3 regions of the Photorhabdus akhurstii genome follow, and region 2 is predicted to be linked to each of the others. Evidence: riboswitches for the same ligand, from Rfam matches in the RefSeq annotation. Region 2 holds a riboswitch; each other region holds the start of a gene.

The links. A riboswitch is a leader RNA that binds a small molecule or an ion and turns the genes downstream of it on or off. The one in region 2 is predicted to bind thiamine pyrophosphate.
Region 1: another riboswitch for thiamine pyrophosphate. It lies ahead of thiC (phosphomethylpyrimidine synthase ThiC); the one in region 2 lies ahead of thiB (thiamine ABC transporter substrate binding subunit).
Region 3: another riboswitch for thiamine pyrophosphate. It lies ahead of thiD (bifunctional hydroxymethylpyrimidine kinase/phosphomethylpyrimidine kinase); the one in region 2 lies ahead of thiB (thiamine ABC transporter substrate binding subunit).

The regions. Positions count from the first base shown of each region.
Region 1 is NZ_CP020335.1:515,846-521,817, forward strand. It holds gene B0X70_RS02235 (thiazole synthase) at 1-561, opposite strand, end outside; gene thiS (sulfur carrier protein ThiS) at 563-763, opposite strand; gene B0X70_RS02245 (HesA/MoeB/ThiF family protein) at 760-1,509, opposite strand; gene thiE (thiamine phosphate synthase) at 1,521-2,171, opposite strand; gene thiC (phosphomethylpyrimidine synthase ThiC) at 2,155-4,092, opposite strand; TPP riboswitch at 4,197-4,322, opposite strand; gene B0X70_RS02260 (Rpn family recombination-promoting nuclease/putative transposase) at 5,051-5,972, shown strand, end outside.
Region 2 is NZ_CP020335.1:820,591-826,562, reverse strand. It holds gene ptsP (phosphoenolpyruvate--protein phosphotransferase) at 1-1,830, opposite strand, end outside; gene rppH (RNA pyrophosphohydrolase) at 1,840-2,370, opposite strand; TPP riboswitch at 2,484-2,588, shown strand; gene thiB (thiamine ABC transporter substrate binding subunit) at 2,661-3,674, shown strand; gene thiP (thiamine/thiamine pyrophosphate ABC transporter permease ThiP) at 3,650-5,260, shown strand; gene thiQ (thiamine ABC transporter ATP-binding protein ThiQ) at 5,247-5,954, shown strand.
Region 3 is NZ_CP020335.1:3,251,028-3,256,999, reverse strand. It holds gene B0X70_RS14055 (helix-turn-helix domain-containing protein) at 1-121, opposite strand, end outside; gene mgrB (PhoP/PhoQ regulatory lipoprotein MgrB) at 437-580, shown strand; gene B0X70_RS14045 (amino acid permease) at 750-2,129, shown strand; gene pagP (lipid IV(A) palmitoyltransferase PagP) at 2,197-2,820, opposite strand; gene cspE (transcription antiterminator/RNA stability regulator CspE) at 3,424-3,633, shown strand; TPP riboswitch at 3,748-3,840, shown strand; gene thiD (bifunctional hydroxymethylpyrimidine kinase/phosphomethylpyrimidine kinase) at 3,881-4,681, shown strand; gene fbaB (class I fructose-bisphosphate aldolase) at 4,824-5,873, opposite strand.

The sequences.
Region 1 (5,972 bases), 300 kb from region 2:
TGGTGCGCCGATGCCGGCATCAATAACCACCGGCACTTGTGCTTGCTCAATAATAATTTGCAGGAAATCTCGCGTTAGTAGCCCTTGATTAGAGCCGATCGGCGCGCCTAAAGGCATGACCGCCGCGCAACCCACCTCTTCCAGACGTTTACACAAAACGGGATCAGCACTGCAATAGGGCAGAACGACAAACCCATCTTTGACCAACATTTCCGCGCCTTTGAGTGTTTCAACCGGGTCAGGCAATAAGTATTTCACATCCGGGTGGATCTCCAGTTTGATCCAGTTGGTTGCCAGTGCTTCACGGGCCAGACGGGCGGCAAACAGAGCCTCTTCTGCGGTTTTGGCCCCAGAAGTATTTGGCAGCAATTTGACGCCAAGTTTTTGCAATGGCGCCAAAATAGCGTCATTACCGCTTTGCAAATCAATGCGTTTCATTGCCATCGTGACAAGCTGACTGCCGGAGGCGGCTATAGCTTGAGTCATTACATTTGCGTTGGCGAATTTGCCTGTACCGGTAAATAGGCGGGAATGAAAAGTCGTATCAGCAATTTTTAACATATCAACCTCCAGCAATAGCCTGAAATAAAAGGATATTGTCTCCATCATTGATCTGATGCGTATTCCACTCTGAACGCGGAATAATGGTTTGATTAATAGCCAGTGCCATTCCCGGTTGTGTTTGTTTAAGTTGTTCTAGCAATTGCTGTATAGCCAGAGGAGCCATAAGCTCCATCGGCTGGTCGTTTACCGTAATTTTCATGCAATATCTCTGCAAATCGGGCATTGTTGCGACGGGTTAAGTTGTAGTGTGCTCCAGCTTTGCTGTTTACCATCAAACAGTCGGAGCTTGCCGCTTAACGGGGAAGGAAGCCCGGTTAACATTTTGATGGCTTCCAATGCCTGTAATGTGCCGATGATACCGACTACCGGACCTAATACACCCGCAGTCCGGCAATTTCGTAGTGGTTCTTCCTGTTCAGGGTAGAGACAGCTATAGCAGCCATGAAGATAAGGGGGTTCAAATACCATAAGTTGGCCGCTAAAACCGACAGCACTGCCGCTAATCAATGGCTTTCGTGTTGCCACACAAGCGGCATTGATAGCGTGGCGGGTTGTCATGTTGTCACAGCAATCGAGAACCAGATCGACTTGCTTCACGATTGTTGTCAGAGATTCCAGGTCCTGTCGTTGATTAAGGACCATTGTTCTTATCAGCGGATTCAATGCATTGAGTTGATTGGCTGCAAGTTCAGCTTTTGCGGCAGGGATCTCTTCGGTGCGGTAAAGTATTTGCCGTTGTAAATTGGAAATGTGCAATTGGTCATCATCAGCGAGATAAATTGTTCCCACACCTGCCCCGGCCAGATAGAGAGAAGCGGGAGCGCCTAGCCCTCCCAGTCCGACAATCAGTACGCGGCTGGATTTCAGTTTTTCCTGCCCTTCCGGGCCGATATCTTCGAGTAACAGTTGTCGGCTGTAACGCATAAATTCTTGATCATTTAACATAAGAACCTCCTCTATCCCTTCAATTCAACGCCTTCAACCAGATGAAGCAGTTGTGCGGTTGCCTGACGCCAATCTTTTGCTTTGGTAATGGCACTAACCAGTGCCACACTGCCGACTCCCGTTGCAATGACATCCGGTACGCGTTCAAGAGAGATGCCTCCGATGGCGACAGTGGGATAGTCTGGCGTGCTTTCTACCTGCCGTTTCAGGGCTGCCAGTCCTTGCGGGGAAGATGGCATCTCTTTGGTCGTGGTTGGGAAAATATGGCCGAGAGCGATATAAGATGGACGCAGGGATTTTGCTCGAGTCAGCTCTTGTTCATCGTGGGTAGAGATTCCTAACCGCAATCCCGCTGTTTGGATGGCGTTCAGATCAGCGATAACTAAATCTTCCTGCCCAAGATGGACACCATAAGCGCCGTGCTTTATTGCCAGTCGCCAGTAGTCGTTGATAAACAAACGAGCGTTGTATTGGCGACTGAGCATAATGGCTTGCTGAATATCTTCTTCCACCTGATCTTCTGGTCGATCTTTAATTCTCAACTGAATTGTGGTGACGCCTGCTTTTAACAAACGGGAAATCCACTCTAGCGAATCCACGACGGGATATAGGCCCAATTTGTATTCAGTTGGGGCAAATGGCGCGTTAGGCAGATTGTTCATGGGATACATCCTCTACGCTGTGATACAACTCGCCACCGTGGGCGCGGAATGCTTCAGACATCTGTTCCATACCTGCGGCGTAATCGCGTACTTCCTGAGAAATCTTCATAGAGCAGAATTTAGGTCCACACATAGAACAGAAATGCGCAATTTTTCCGGACGCTTGTGGCAAAGTTTCATCGTGATAGGCGCGAGCAGTATCGGGATCGAGCGCCAGATTAAATTGATCTTCCCAACGAAATTCAAAACGTGCTTTGGACATCGCGTTATCGCGGATTTGTGCGCCGGGATGACCTTTGGCGAGATCGGCGGCATGAGCAGCGATTTTGTAGGTAATCAGCCCTTGTTTAACATCGTCTTTGTTTGGCAAACCGAGATGCTCTTTTGGCGTCACATAACAGAGCATGGCGCAGCCAAACCAGCCAATCATGGCTGCGCCGATACCGGAAGTAAAATGGTCATAACCCGGTGCAATATCTGTTGTCAGTGGGCCAAGAGTATAGAAAGGGGCTTCGTGACAATGCTCTAATTCTTCCGTTATATTGCGGCGGATCATCTGCATAGGAATATGCCCAGGACCTTCTATCATCACCTGAACATCATATTCCCAGGCAATTTTGGTCAGTTCACCTAATGTGTGCAGTTCTGCAAACTGCGCTTCATCATTAGCATCCTGAATAGAACCGGGGCGCAGACCGTCTCCCAATGATAGGGAAACATCATAAGCGGCGCAGATTTCACAAATTTCATGGAAATGTTGGTAGAGGAAGTTTTCTTGATGATGAGACAGACACCATTTCGCCATAATTGAACCACCGCGGGAGACAATCCCGGTGAGGCGTTTGGCTGTCATCGGTACATAGCGCAGTAATACACCGGCATGAATGGTGAAGTAATCAACTCCTTGTTCCGCTTGTTCCAGCAAGGTATCACGGAACATTTCCCAGGTGAGATTTTCCGCGACGCCATTGACTTTCTCCAGCGCCTGATAAATAGGGACTGTGCCGATAGGTACCGGGCTATTACGTAAGATCCATTCGCGGGTTTCGTGGATATAACGGCCTGTGGAGAGATCCATGACCGTATCTGCGCCCCAGCGAGTAGACCAGATTAACTTTTCTACTTCTTCCTCAATAGAAGAGGTGACGGAAGAATTACCGATATTAGCGTTAACCTTAACCAGAAAATTGCGGCCAATAATCATCGGTTCTGATTCAGGGTGATTAATATTGGCAGGAATAATAGCCCGACCGGCTGCGACTTCCTGACGGACAAATTCTGGTGTGATATTTTCCGGCAACTGAGCGCCAAAACTTTGTCCAGCATGTTGTTGGCGTAGCACATCACCGTGGATACGTTCGCGCCCCATATTTTCCCGCAGTGCGATAAATTCCATTTCCGGTGTGATGATGCCTTTGCGGGCATAGTGCAGTTGAGTAACGCATTTGCCTTCATGGGCTTTTAATGGATGGGGGCGATGATTGAAACGTAAATGATCGAGACCGGCATCCGCCAGGCGTTGCTGAGTAAAATCGGAGCCGAGGGCGGCAACAGGTTCAGTATCTTGGCGTTCATCGATCCACGGTTGGCGTAGCTTGGTTAACCCTACATGTACATCCAGTTTGGCATCAGGATCGCCATAAGCGCCGGAAGTATCATAAACCGGAATGGCTTCATTTTCCTCATACTGAGGCTCTTCTTTGGTTCCGCCAATTAACGTGGGCGATAACTGAATTTCGCGCATTGGAACTTGGATATCGTCACGGGAACCTTGAAGATAAATTCGTCGTGAATTTGGGAACGTCACGCCCTGAATAGAATTAATAAATTCCTGAGCGGCATCGCGTTGAGCTTTACGCGGGCGTGCCGGATTGGGTTTTGGTGAAATATCGGTTGTAGGGATAAAAGTATTATGAGACATAGCAAATTCCTAACTGTGTTATTGGGAAAGTTGCTTGTCTGGAGCTCGCAGGGAGTAATGGTTGATGGCTGGACAGGCCCGTAAAAAATTGGGTGGGCTAACAGCGGTTGATTACTCTTGTTCCCTTCGCGGGTATTAACCCGATCAGGTTCCGCGGATCCCGAATTAACGGTCTCAGCCTGTGTATGCTGCGATAAAACAGCTTACGCTAGGCACTCCGACAAGAAAGCAAACAGTAGTATAGAAGGGATTATGAAAACTACAACCCTTACTGATTGAAAGTATTTACAGTGACCAGGTTAATTTTTTTTAGCTATGTTGCTGATTGTTTTGTGATCGATTTGTCATGTTTATTAATTTTTTAACTACAACTTGTTAAGGAAATAAGGCATGAAAAACTTTGATTCATCTAAAGTGGTTAAAGTTAAATTACCATTGTCGGGTTGGGTTGTTTCATGAAGATGGTGGACCAATGTTCGATATATTTCATGCCTATTTTGTACCTAACTGTATTTGTCAAATTTTATATAAAATGTCTAATATATATTTCGATATTTATGAGGAAGAAATTAGATTACGGTTTAATACTGCATTGAAAAAATTTTTGGATACAAAAGAGATAATAGATCATCTGGCGGGAATTCAGTCCAATTTTTTCGATCTGAACATCCAAGATTAACGGACATATAAGTAATCGATATTTTGATGAGGGAGGTTATTATGCGAATGCAAGTTAAAAATTCATTTAAATGAATGGATTTCATAAAGTAGTTGTTGTAAATATAATATTTGATCGTTTTTTATTTTCTGATATTTTATTCTTTAGGCTCTTCTATTAATGCATTCGATAAAGATTTGCCTGAGGAAATCTGAGACAATGTTTTTTGTAACTTGGTAGAAATACTATACCTTGACAATGAGTGGTAATGACTAACTGATAAAGACAGAGAAACAGATTGTGGCAAAGAAAGAAAAACAGCCTCACCATGATTCGTTATTCAAGCATTTTTTAACGCAGCCTGAAACGGCCAAAGAGTTTTTATCCCTTTATCTGCCCGAAGAGGTTCAGTTGTTGTGTGATTTAGCCACATTGAAACTGGAGTCCGGCAGTTTTGTGGATCGGCATTTACGTCAACTGCACAGTGATGTGCTGTACTCGGTTGAAACGGTCCGGGGACAGGGCTATATCTATTGTCTGATTGAGCATCAGTCCACCCCTGACCCGCTGATGGCCTGGCGGCTGATGCATTATGCCATGTCAGCTATGGCGGCTCACCTGAAAAAAGGCCATGCTGAACTCCCTTTGGTGGCGCCGCTGCTGTTTTATCATGGGGAGGTTCGGCCATATCCTTACTCAAACCGGTGGCTGGATTGTTTTACGCTCCCTGAACAGGCTGCCCGTTTATACCATCAGGCGTTTCCGTTGGTGGACGTCAGTGCGCTCAGCGATGAAGAGATCCTGACGCATAAAGGCGTTGCCCTGATGGAACTGGTGCAAAAACACATCCGCTGCCGGGATATGCAGGAATGGCTCCTCCAATTGGTGGAACTCTTGAATGCAGGGTATAATACAACCGAACAGCGCAATGTGGTGTTACGCTATATTTTACTGAATGGGCATACGCTGGATCTCTCCCAATTTGTCCATCAACTGATTGAACAATCTCCGGAGCATGAAACGATGTTGATGACTATTGCAGAACAGCTTGAACAAAAAGGGCTTGAGCGTGGTATTGAACTAGGCCGAGAAGAAGGTATTGAGCTAGGCCGAGAGAAAGGTATTGAGCTAGGTCGAGAGGAAGGTATTGAACTAGGCCGAGAGAAAGGTAAAGTGGAAACGGCTCGTGCCTTATTACGGCATGGCGTGAGTTTAGACATTA
Region 2 (5,972 bases):
GTTTTTGAGTTGTGGCAACAGAAAAATCATCGAAGGAACCTCAATCATTACACCAAGTTGAGGCATAGGTATTTGACACGCCAGAATTTGCTCGACTTCCTCTTTCGCCCTGTCTACTAATCGCTTAGCTTCATCAATTTCTTCTACATTCGTCACCATTGGCAACAGGATTTTCAGATTGCCCGTGTCAGCATTAGCTCTGAGCATTGCCCTAAGCTGAATAAGAAAAATCTCCGGTTGATCCAACGTCACCCGTATACCACGCCATCCCAAACAAGGGTTATCTTCGCTAATCGGCATATAAGGCAGTTGTTTATCCGCACCGATATCAAGTGTACGTAATACCACCGGTTTATCGGGAAATAATTGCAACATTTCCTGATAACGCGCTTTTTGTTCATCTTCTGACGGGAAACCACTGTGCAACATAAAGGGTATTTCGGTGCGATAGAGTCCAACACCATCAATACTGCTACTGATTTGTAACTCATATTTCAGGCTTAAACCTGCATTAAGCTGAACCAGAATGCGTTCACCACTTTTGAGCCGCGCTTCCTGATCAACATCCCCCTCAGCCAGTTTGCTCAGTGCTTTTTCTTCCTCAATAATCTGTTTATATTCCTGCGAAATCAGTGGTTCAGGTTCAATAAAAACTTCTCCACGGAAACCATCAAGAATCAGCATACGATTGTGCAGGAGTTCCGGCTGGATATCTGCCCCCATAATGGCCGGGATACCCATTGCACGTACCAATATGGCAGAGTGTGAATGGGTAGCGCCATCACGAACAATAACTCCTGCTAATCTTTCTTGCGGCACTTCTGCCAATAGGTTGGCACTCAGTTCATCTGCAACCAGAATAAACCATTCAGGCCATTGATGGCTGGCAGTCAGTGAATCATCAAGATGAAATAGTAATCGCTGCCCAAGCGCCCGTAGATCTGATGCCCTTTCCCGCATATAAGCATCCTGCAAGCTGGCAAATTGTTCTGCGTATTTCTCAATAACTTGTTTAACCGCCCATTGCGCAACAGATCCCTGTTCAACACAGGAGAACAGATCTTGTTTCAACTGAGGGTCATTCAAAAGGTAGGAATAAAGATTAAAAATTGCAGCACTCTCTTTTTGAGAACCCGCGGTAAAACGTTTACTGAGCCGACGACATTCTGCTGTTGCATCTTCAAGTGCCTGAATCAAACGAGAACGTTCTGCTGCATGATCAAGGGTTGAAGCTTCAAAAATTTGGTCAAGTGAGGGTTGGGAACAATCTTGCCATCCCTGAGCCATCACGATGCCATTGGAAATTGCCAGCGCTTTAATTCTGGTTTGCCGATACTGACCAAACAATCCCTTAGTCTGAGCTTGAACAAGGATCACCGCCAGTTGTGTCGCAAGAGTCACCATAAAGGACTCTTCGGTTTCATTAAACAGGCGTTGTTCCTGCTGCTGAACGACTAAAACACCTTGCAACTGGCGGCGATAGACCACCGGAACGCCCAAAAACGCGCGGAAGCTATCCTCTTTCACTTGAGGCAAATATTTGAAACTTGGATGGCTGCGAATATCAGCCAGATTAATCAGTTCAGACAATTGACCAACTTGTCCGACGACTCCCTCACCAAAAGCCAAACTGACAGCCCTTCCCCGGGGTTTCCTCAACCCTCGGGTTGCCATCAGGTAATAACACCGCCGTTGATGATCAGCAAGATAGATAGAACAGACATCCGTGTTCATCGCCAGACAGGTCTCGTTCACCAATAGCTCAAGCGCTTCGGCCAGATTGGTTGCCATAGCAACTTTTTCAACAATTTCCCGTAAGCGCATGAGCATAGAACTCACCTAACTTCTTTTGCGACGATAAGAATACGAAGAACGTGGCAGAGATGAGCTTTCCTGCATTGGCATGACAACCGAAGAAAACTCTTTCATCACGCGCCGATAAACATCACGCTTAAAAGAGACAACCTGCCGGACAGGATACCAATAGCTGACCCAACGCCAACCATCGAACTCCGGGGTATTACTGTGTTGCACATTAATATCTTCTTCATTACAGAGCAGTTGTAATAAAAACCACCGCTGTTTTTGACCGATACAGACAGGTCGAGTATCCCAACGCACCAAACGCTTGGGTAATTTGTAACGCAACCAATTACGAGTAGAAGCCAGAACGCGTACATCTTTCCGACCTAAACCCACTTCTTCATACAGTTCCCGGTACATAGCCTGTTCTGGTGATTCCCCCGGATTAATGCCCCCTTGAGGAAATTGCCAGGAATGCTGCCCATAACGCCGCGCCCACAAAACCTGGCCTTGCCGATTACAAATTACAATTCCTACATTCGGGCGGTAGCCATCATCATCGATCACCAGACTACCTCGATAAACTAAATTTGAAAGATGACTAATTGTTTCACACTACCCTCAAGTGGTAAACCTCTATCATTGGACTTTGCAGTCGCTAGCTAAATCTCTACAATAGCGCCATCTCAACGGGGTGCTGGCTGTTTAAAACAGCCTTGCTGAGAGTAAACCCGCCGAACCTGATCCGGCTAATACCGGCGTAGGGATTTGAGCTGCTAACTATTTCACAAACGTTATTTTGCCGTTTAGCGCTTCCTCAAATCCTTTGCCAATCCTCTTAATGTAAGGAGAGCAAAGTGTTTAAGACGTTATTTTCCAAATTAATCGTACTGACGGCCCTATCAGCCCCTATGTTGCTATTGAGTCAGGTTGTACAGGCTAAGCCGGTATTAACGGTCTATACCTATGACTCTTTTGCCGCAGAATGGGGTCCCGGACCCGCAATTAAAAAAGCCTTTGAAGCTGAATGTGACTGTGAACTGAAACTGGTTGCTCTGGAAGATGGTGTTTCTTTGCTCAATCGCCTAAGAATGGAAGGAAAGCGTACTGCTGCCGATATTATTCTTGGGTTGGATAACAACTTGATTCAAGCAGCTCAACAAACGGGGCTGTTCACTGAAAGTCAAGTGGATATCAGCAAGCTGGCGCTGCCGGTGTCATGGCATAACCAGATATTTATTCCTTATGACTATGGCTATTTTGCTTTCATTTACAACAAAAAGAGTTTGCCAAATCCGCCAAAAAGCATGGATGAGCTAATCAACAGCCACAATAATTGGAAAGTGATCTATCAAGATCCTCGCACCAGCACACCGGGGCAAGGTTTGCTGCTATGGATGCAGAAAATTTATGGTGATGATGCCCCACAAGCCTGGAAAAAACTGGCAAAGAAAACACTAACTGTTACCAAAGGCTGGAGTGAAGCTTACGGTCTGTTCCTGAAAGGAGAAGGCGATCTGGTACTAAGCTATACCTCTTCACCGGGCTACCACCTCTTATCTGAGAAGACAGACGATTATGCTGCCGCTACCTTTAATGAAGGTCATTACCTGCAAATCGAAGTGGCCGCACAACTGGCCTCCAGTAAGCAACCAGAGCTTGCCCAGAAATTTATGCAGTTTATGCTGACCCCAGCTTTCCAACAGGAAATTCCAACCACTAACTGGATGTATCCGGTCATTGATATCCCACTTCCAGAAGTGTATTCACAGCTTTCAATACCTGAAAAATCGCTGCAATATCCCGCAGAAGAAGTCGCAAAATACCGTAACCAATGGATTCGTACATGGCAAAGCGCTGTCAGCCGATGATTGCTCGATGTCTGTTACCGGGGGCCATTGCCTCCGGTCTTTTACTATTGGTCGCCTTACTAGCGTTCGGTGCACTTTGGTTTAATGCACCTGAACGTAATTGGTCTTTACTGGCGGAAGATAGCTATCTGTGGCATGTGGTGGGTTTTACATTCTGGCAGGCTTTTTTATCGGCGCTGTTTTCTGTTATCCCGGCTATTTTTCTTTCCAGAGCCCTCTATCGCCGTCATTTTCCAGGCCGAAATCTATTTCTCCGCCTATGTGCTATGACGCTGGTTTTGCCTGTATTGGTCGCTCTATTCGGCATTCTGACGGTCTATGGCAGAGCCGGCTGGCTGGCTCAGTTCTGTGAATGGATCAGCATCGATTACCATTTCACCCCTTATGGTCTACCAGGAATTTTGCTGGCACATATCTTCTTTAATATGCCACTAGCGACACGGCTTTTACTGCAATCACTGGAAAACATCGCGGTGGAACAACGGCAATTAGCGGCTCAGCTAGGTATGAATGAATGGCAACATTTCCGTTTTGTTGAATGGCCTTATCTACGCCGCCAAATCCTGCCCACTGGCGCACTGATTTTTATGCTCTGTTTCGCCAGTTTTGCTACCGTGCTGGCGTTAGGTGGCGGACCTGCTGCAACAACTGTCGAACTGGCAATCTATCAGGCGTTAAGCTATGACTACGATCTCAACCGCGCCGCATTACTGGCGTTGATTCAGATCACCTGCTGCCTTGGCCTTGTGCTCCTCAGCCAGAAGCTTAACAGTGCTCTATCTGTCGGCTACAGCAACCAACAGCAATGGCGTAATCCACAGGACACTTTGTTGAGAAAAATCTGCGACAGCCTGTTAATTATCGCAGCATTATTACTGCTCGTGCCGCCATTATTGGCGGTTATCTTGGATGGCCTGAACAGCGGGTTGCTTAACGTATTGCGCCAGCCTGCATTGTGGCAGGCATTTATCACCTCAGTGGTGATTGCTTTAGGCGCGGGGTTATTATGTGTTTTATTCACTATGATGCTGCTGTGGAGCAGCCGTGAGTTGTACCTGCGTCATTCCCCCCATTGGGGACAAGCAATGGAAATGAGTGGTTTGTTGATCCTTTCTATGCCGGGCATTGTATTGGCAACAGGATTCTTTCTGTTGCTCAACGATACCGTCGGCCTGCCCCGTTCACCCTATGGTCTGGTAATTTTAACCAACGCACTAATGGCAATTCCCTATGCGCTGAAAGTTCTGGATAATCCAATGAAAGATCTGGCGGCCCACTATAATCCACTGTGTCGCTCCCTGAATATTCAAGGTATTAACCGACTACGCTGGATTGAACTAAAAGCACTGAAAGTTCCTCTGGCACAAGCGCTGGCCTTTGCTTGCGTCCTTTCCATTGGAGATTTTGGCGTTGTCGCTCTGTTTGGTAATGAAGATTTCCGTACACTGCCCTTCTATCTCTACCAGCAAATCGGGGCTTACCGGAGCCAGGATGGCGCAATCACTGCTTTATTGCTGTTATTGTTATGTTTTATGCTGTTTAGTTTACTTGAACGCTTACCGAGACTACGTAATGCTCAAACTTGAAAATCTGACTTACCGCTATGAACATCTGGTGATGCGCTTTGACTTGCAAATTAAGGCCGGAGAACGTATCGCAATCCTAGGCCCCAGTGGGGCAGGTAAAAGTACACTGCTAAACCTGATCGCCGGTTTTCAAACAGCAGAAAAAGGCTCCCTATGGCTGAACGAGAAAAATCATACCAGTACGTCACCAGCTCAACGCCCGGTCTCCATGTTGTTTCAGGAAAATAATCTCTTCTCTCATTTGACAATTGAGCAAAATATTGGACTAGGCTTACATCCCGGGTTACGCCTTAATAGCACGCAGAAACAGACATTACAGCAAATAGTCTCTCAAGTTTCGTTGGAAGATTGCCTGACTCGTCTGCCTGCTCAACTTTCTGGTGGGCAACGGCAGCGGGCAGCATTAGCCCGTTGCCTGGTACGCCAGCAGCCCATTTTATTACTTGATGAGCCTTTTTCTGCCCTAGATCCGGCACTGCGTAATGAAATGCTGATATTACTGGAACAAATTTGCCATGAACGCCAGCTTACATTACTGATGGTTTCCCATAATCTGGATGATGCCGCTCGTATAGCTGATCGCGCTTTATTAATCGTTGATGGCAATATCCATTATGACGGCTTAACAAATACACTGGTTGCCGGCACTGTTCCTGAAGCTGCTATTTTGGGGAGGAAAGTCGCTTCTATTTAGTACTTCGATTATTTCCTT
Region 3 (5,972 bases), 2.4 Mb from region 2:
TGTGCCAAAGCGAGTAACCGGAGTAAGCTGCCAGTTCTTCCAGGTGGATTACCCGGCCAAGGTGATTCTCAATCCATTTGCTGAGAGCACATACAAGTGCTAAGTGATTATCCTGTGGCATTAACAATTTTGTTCTGGTTGAAAATGAAAGGAAGTATACACAACTTTTTCTAAAGATGACAAAGCCTTGACATCACGATTTAGATTGTAACTGAATGTGACAATTGATTTTTTTGTCATAGTGAATAAAATCCACATGGTTAGTATTTGTTTAAACGTGTTCTGATATGTTGTTAGCATACATATTGTTGCCGGTACGATTTTTTCGCAATGAAAGCACAGGATGAATATTTTTCTTGTTTCATTGTTGTAAAATATCATTTTCCAACTTTATTCTTAACGTATTGCGTTCTGACCGAACTTGAAGGAAATAGAATTGGACATAAAAAAAACCATTGCAATCTTAGTATTACTTGGAATATGTCTGTTCTTGTATCTGTTAGCTTTGGATAGCTATTGTGATCAGGGGGGAAAGTTTGATTCAGGTATTTGTTCTGTGACTCGATATCTGCCTTTCTGATTAGTTGCTGATACTCATCAGCCATTTTCCCGTCATATATCTGTGCTAACATATATCTTCAATATCCACCCTTTAAAGCTAGTGTTTTGTTTGCTTTGAATAAAGCAGATAAGGGGAAGCGGTTGTTTTCCCACTAATAACAAGATAGAAGTTGCATCAAGAGGACAAGATGGCAGGACAATCGCAGCGGTCAACACTTAAACGCGGTTTAAAAAACCGGCATATTCAACTTATTGCTTTGGGGGGGGCTGTCGGGACTGGGTTGTTTCTCGGTATTGCACAAACCATAAAAATGGCAGGTCCCTCCGTAATTTTAGGATACGCTATCGCAGGCTTTATTGCATTTCTGATTATGCGTCAGCTAGGAGAGATGGTGGTCGAGGAGCCTGTAGCGGGGTCGTTTAGTCATTTCGCGTATAAATATTGGGGGGATTTTCCCGGATTTTTATCAGGTTGGAATTACTGGGCGATGTTTACTCTGGTTGGCATGGCTGAATTAACGGCTGTGGGAATGTATATCCACTACTGGTGGCCTGATATTCCAACCTGGGTTTCTGCAACCGTCTTCTTTGTCTTAATCAATACAGTAAATTTAATTAATGTCCGATTATATGGTGAAACAGAATTTTGGTTTTCCATCATTAAAGTGACCGCCATTATCTGTATGATTGTATTTGGCGCTTACTTGTTAGTTAGCGGAAATGGCGGACCTCAGGCCAGTATTACTAACCTTTGGCAACATGGCGGCTTTATGCCTAATGGCATCACCAGCCTAATCATGGCAATGGCTGTGATCATGTTCTCTTTTGGTGGATTGGAACTGGTAGGTATTACCGCAGCAGAAGCGGAAAATCCACGTATCAGCATTCCTAAGGCCACCAATCAGGTAGTATACAGAATATTGATTTTCTATATTGGTTCTCTGACCGTGTTATTGTCGCTTTATCCGTGGGGCAATGTCGTTGAAGGTGAAAGCCCATTTGTTATGATTTTTCACAACCTGGATAGTTTCTGGGTGGCTAACGTTCTGAATATTGTTGTCCTAACTGCCGCATTGTCCGTTTATAACAGCGGTGTGTATTGTAACAGCCGGATGCTGTACGGTTTAGCAAAACAAGGCAATGCTCCTGGGATGCTGACAAAAGTTAATGAGAGTGGTGTTCCTATCAGAGCCATTGTCGTGTCTGCTTTGGCAACGTCCGTTGGTGTATTGATTAATTATGTAATGCCGGGCAAAGCATTTGAATTATTGATGGCGTTGGTGGTAACAACGTTAGTGATTAATTGGGTCATGATCTGTACGGCGCATTTAAAATTCCGGGCGGAAAAAGTTAAACAGGGAATAGAGCCATCATTTAAGGCATTCTGGTATCCATTCGGTAATTATCTGTGTCTGGCTTTCCTTGCCTTTATACTCGTCATTATTTTGATGATGGACAGCATCCGTATTTCAGTCATTCTGATGCCATTCTGGGTGGGTGTGTTATGGATTGGGTTTTTAATGTCTCGTTCCCGCCGTGATAAAATGAGAGCACAGGAGCAGGGATAACATATATTTGGATTATCTCTATGAAGATACCAGGCTGATATTACACAGCCTGGTATTTTTTATCCAGTTACCATTGCCAACGTAACCAAGCGAAGAGGACGTTACCGTTATTATATGTGCCGGGAATATATGTCCCTTGCAGCGATAACCGATCATATTCTATGGAGAATAACGGTAGTGGCAGTGGAATAGGGACATAATAATAATCATGACGAGCTGTAACGCTTAAAGTGAAACCGATTCCCATTCGGAAACCATCTAAATCACCGGGTATCCACATTTTCTGAAATCCATAGCCAACGATGGGTTCCAAACGGTTATGAGAATCCATAAAAGCCATTGCATAAAGGGAATGCCAATCATTGTCTTGGTCGTAACGATATTTACCATAGCCGAAACCCCAGGGCCGCTCATTATATCTATCGATTTTCTCTTTATCGTAGGTATGCCTGTTATGCCAAGTAATTACCGGCAGATAAAGTTCATTGTCGGGTGCATTCCAGGTGAGAGCGACATTATTGTTGAATTTTTCCCATAAACTACCTGAATTGTTGCTATAACCGAGCGGTGTGTGTGATTGAGTCGTTGCTAATGATTTATTAGCAGTATTTGCTGTTGCTGCCAACACTGTCCCAGATGAGACTAAAAGAGTGGCTGATAGGGTACAGGCTGTGGTTAAATCAAACTTCATTATTTATTGCTCCAAATTTCCCGACGACATAAATTGGGAAGATCCTGCGCATCACGTAAAATATGACAAACATCTAAATTCAGGAATTCTACTCTTGCTATTTTCAATAAAAGTTAAACGAAAAATTAATATTAAGATGTGATAGGTATTAACTGGGTATATTTAATACTGATATTTTAGTCGACTAATATTGGGAGTGTGTTGATTTTTTCTTTCACCCAAACAGTAGAGATTGGCCTCTGTGAACATACTAATAGATATAAAAAATCTAATAATAAGATAGGCAAAATAAATTAGAATTTTTTATGTTATCTGGGGTTTTGTTGAATGGATAAACTGTAAGCTAATTAGGATAACCTTGGATTTTCAAATTTTTGCAGTTATGTTAAACAATAATTGTTGTTAAGAATTTTAAATATGTGCGTTAGCTCCATAGCTGATAAAAAATGGCTTGCCATCATATTAAGAATATGTGATAAATCGTTCGGGTAAACGAGGTACGGTTCTGTTATACAGTTCTGTTAATAGCAGCAACTTGCTCTAGTTTTTATGTTGCGCCGAAACGGCGAATTAGAATTAAGTGATCCAAAGGAAATTCTTAAAATGGCAAAAATCACTGGTACTGTAAAGTGGTTCAACGAATCAAAAGGTTTTGGCTTTATTACTCCTGCTGATGGTAGCAAAGATGTGTTTGTACATTTTAGCGCTATTCAGAGCGAGGGTTTTAAAACTCTGGCGGAAGGCCAAAAAGTTGAGTTTGAAATTCAGGACGGTCAGAAAGGTCCTTCTGCGGCAAACGTCACTACAGCATAACTTCTTTTTGTCGATCATTTTGGATTGACGAAGTAAATTTGTTGTCTGATTGGTTTTTTACTGGCAACAATGACATACCGATATCACCCTGTTGGTTATCTGATAGGGTGTTTTTGTTTTGGCTCGGGGCGCTCTTTATTGAGCTGAGATGAACCCGTAATACCTGATCTGGATAATGCCAGCGTAGGGAAGTCATGGTGTCTTTTCCTGATACTTGCTTTTCTTTTGCTGGTTGGAAGAGGTGCTTATGATGAGAATCAATTTACTGACAATTGCCGGTACTGATCCTAGCGGCGGTGCCGGCATTCAAGCTGACCTAAAAACTTTCTCTGCACTTGGTGCTTATGGCACAACAGTAATGACAGCGCTTGTTGCGCAAAATACCTGTGGTGTGCAATCCATTTATGATATCGATCCTACTTTTGTTGCGGCACAGCTTGAATCTGTGCTGTCAGATATCAGAATTGATAGCGCTAAGATAGGCATGTTATCTAATGCAGCCAACGTTGTCGTTGTTGCTGATGCAATAAGTCGTTATTCCGTTCCTTATGTTGTATTGGATACGGTAATGATTGCGAAAAGTGGCGATCCGTTGCTGGCGCCGGAAGCGGTTTCCGAGGTTGTTGAACGATTATTACCGAAGGTTTCGTTGATTACCCCAAATTTGCCGGAAGCCGCAGCGATATTAAAGTGCTCTGTAGCAAAAACCGAAACGGACATGCAAAAACAGGGGCGTGAATTATTATCGCTAGGATGCGAAGCCGTTTTACTGAAAGGCGGGCACCTTACAGAGCATGAAAGCCCTGATTGGCTGTTTACTGTTGAGGGTGAATGGCGTTTTACTGCGCCCAGAATCAATACGCGCCATACACATGGTACAGGGTGTACGCTCTCTGCTGCGCTGGCTGCTTTGCGTCCACGTTACTCGAATTGGCAGACAACCCTGCCTGTTGCCAAATCATACCTCCAGGCGGCATTAGAACAGGCGGACTCGTTAGAGGTAGGAAAAGGCATTGGGCCTGTGCACCATTTTCATCAGTGGTGGTGAGAATAACTGATTGGCGTTTTCGGGATTAGGTGAGAAAGTGATAATGAATAAGAAGAGTAAGGTATTTATACTGTGAGAGCAGTATAACTCAACATTGGCAGCGACCTACTATCTACTCATTATCACCGGCGACAAGCTTGATTTACGCGATAGTCACTTGCTTATCCAGATAGACATCTTGAACCGCATTAATCAGTTCAATACCCTCTTTCATGGATTTTTTGAACGCTTTACGACCGAGGATTAGCCCCATACCGCCTGCGCGTTTATTAATGACGGCGGTACGAACGGAGTCACTCAAATCACTATTACCGGATGCACCACCTGAGTTAATCATACCGGCGCGCCCCATGTAGCAGTTAGCTATCTGATAACGGACCAGATCGATAGGATGGTCGCTAGTCAAATTAGTGTAAACACGTTTATCGGTATGACCAAAACCAATTGCAGTATAGCCGCCATTATTTTCGGCCATTTTCTGTTTAACGATATCGGCACCGATAGTGACGGCCAAATGGTTAGCCTGACCTGTTAGGTCCGCACTGGAGTGATAATCTATCCCCTCTTTTTTGAAGGTAGAATTACGCAGGTAGGCCCACAATACCGTTACCATGCCCAATTCATGCGCCCGTTTAAAGGCGGCTGAAATTTCCTCAATTTGACGCCGTGATTCAATAGAGCCAAAGTAAATCGTTGCGCCAACGGCAACAGCACCCATCTCAAATGCTTGTTCAACACTGGCATATAAAGTTTGATCATATTGGGCGGGATAGCTCAGTGCTTCATTGTGGTTCAGTTTAACCAAAAATGGGATCTTATGAGCATAACGACGAGAAACAGAGGATAACACGCCATAAGTAGAGGCAACACAGTTACAGCCGGCTTCGATAGCCAGTTCAACGATATTTTTGGGATCGAAATAGAGAGGATTCGCTGCAAAAGAAGCGGCAGCAGAATGTTCTACTCCTTGGTCCACCGGCAAAATAGATAAATAACCAGTGCCTCCAAGACGACCATGATTTAACAATGTTTGCATGGAACGCAAAACTGTATTGGGTCGGTTATTGTCGATCATTACTCGGTCAACAAAATCGGAGCCTGGCAGATAGAGATTTTCACTTGGGATGGTATTACAACGATGTTGCAATAAACTGTCCGCATCTTTGCCTAACAACTTAGCGATATCAGTCATGTTTTACTCCAGTTATGAAAAGATATCATTGATTGTCATTTATCCTTTTTAGGATAACAAGTTGTATTGGGAGGGAAGTGGTAGTGGATCGCTTCAGGT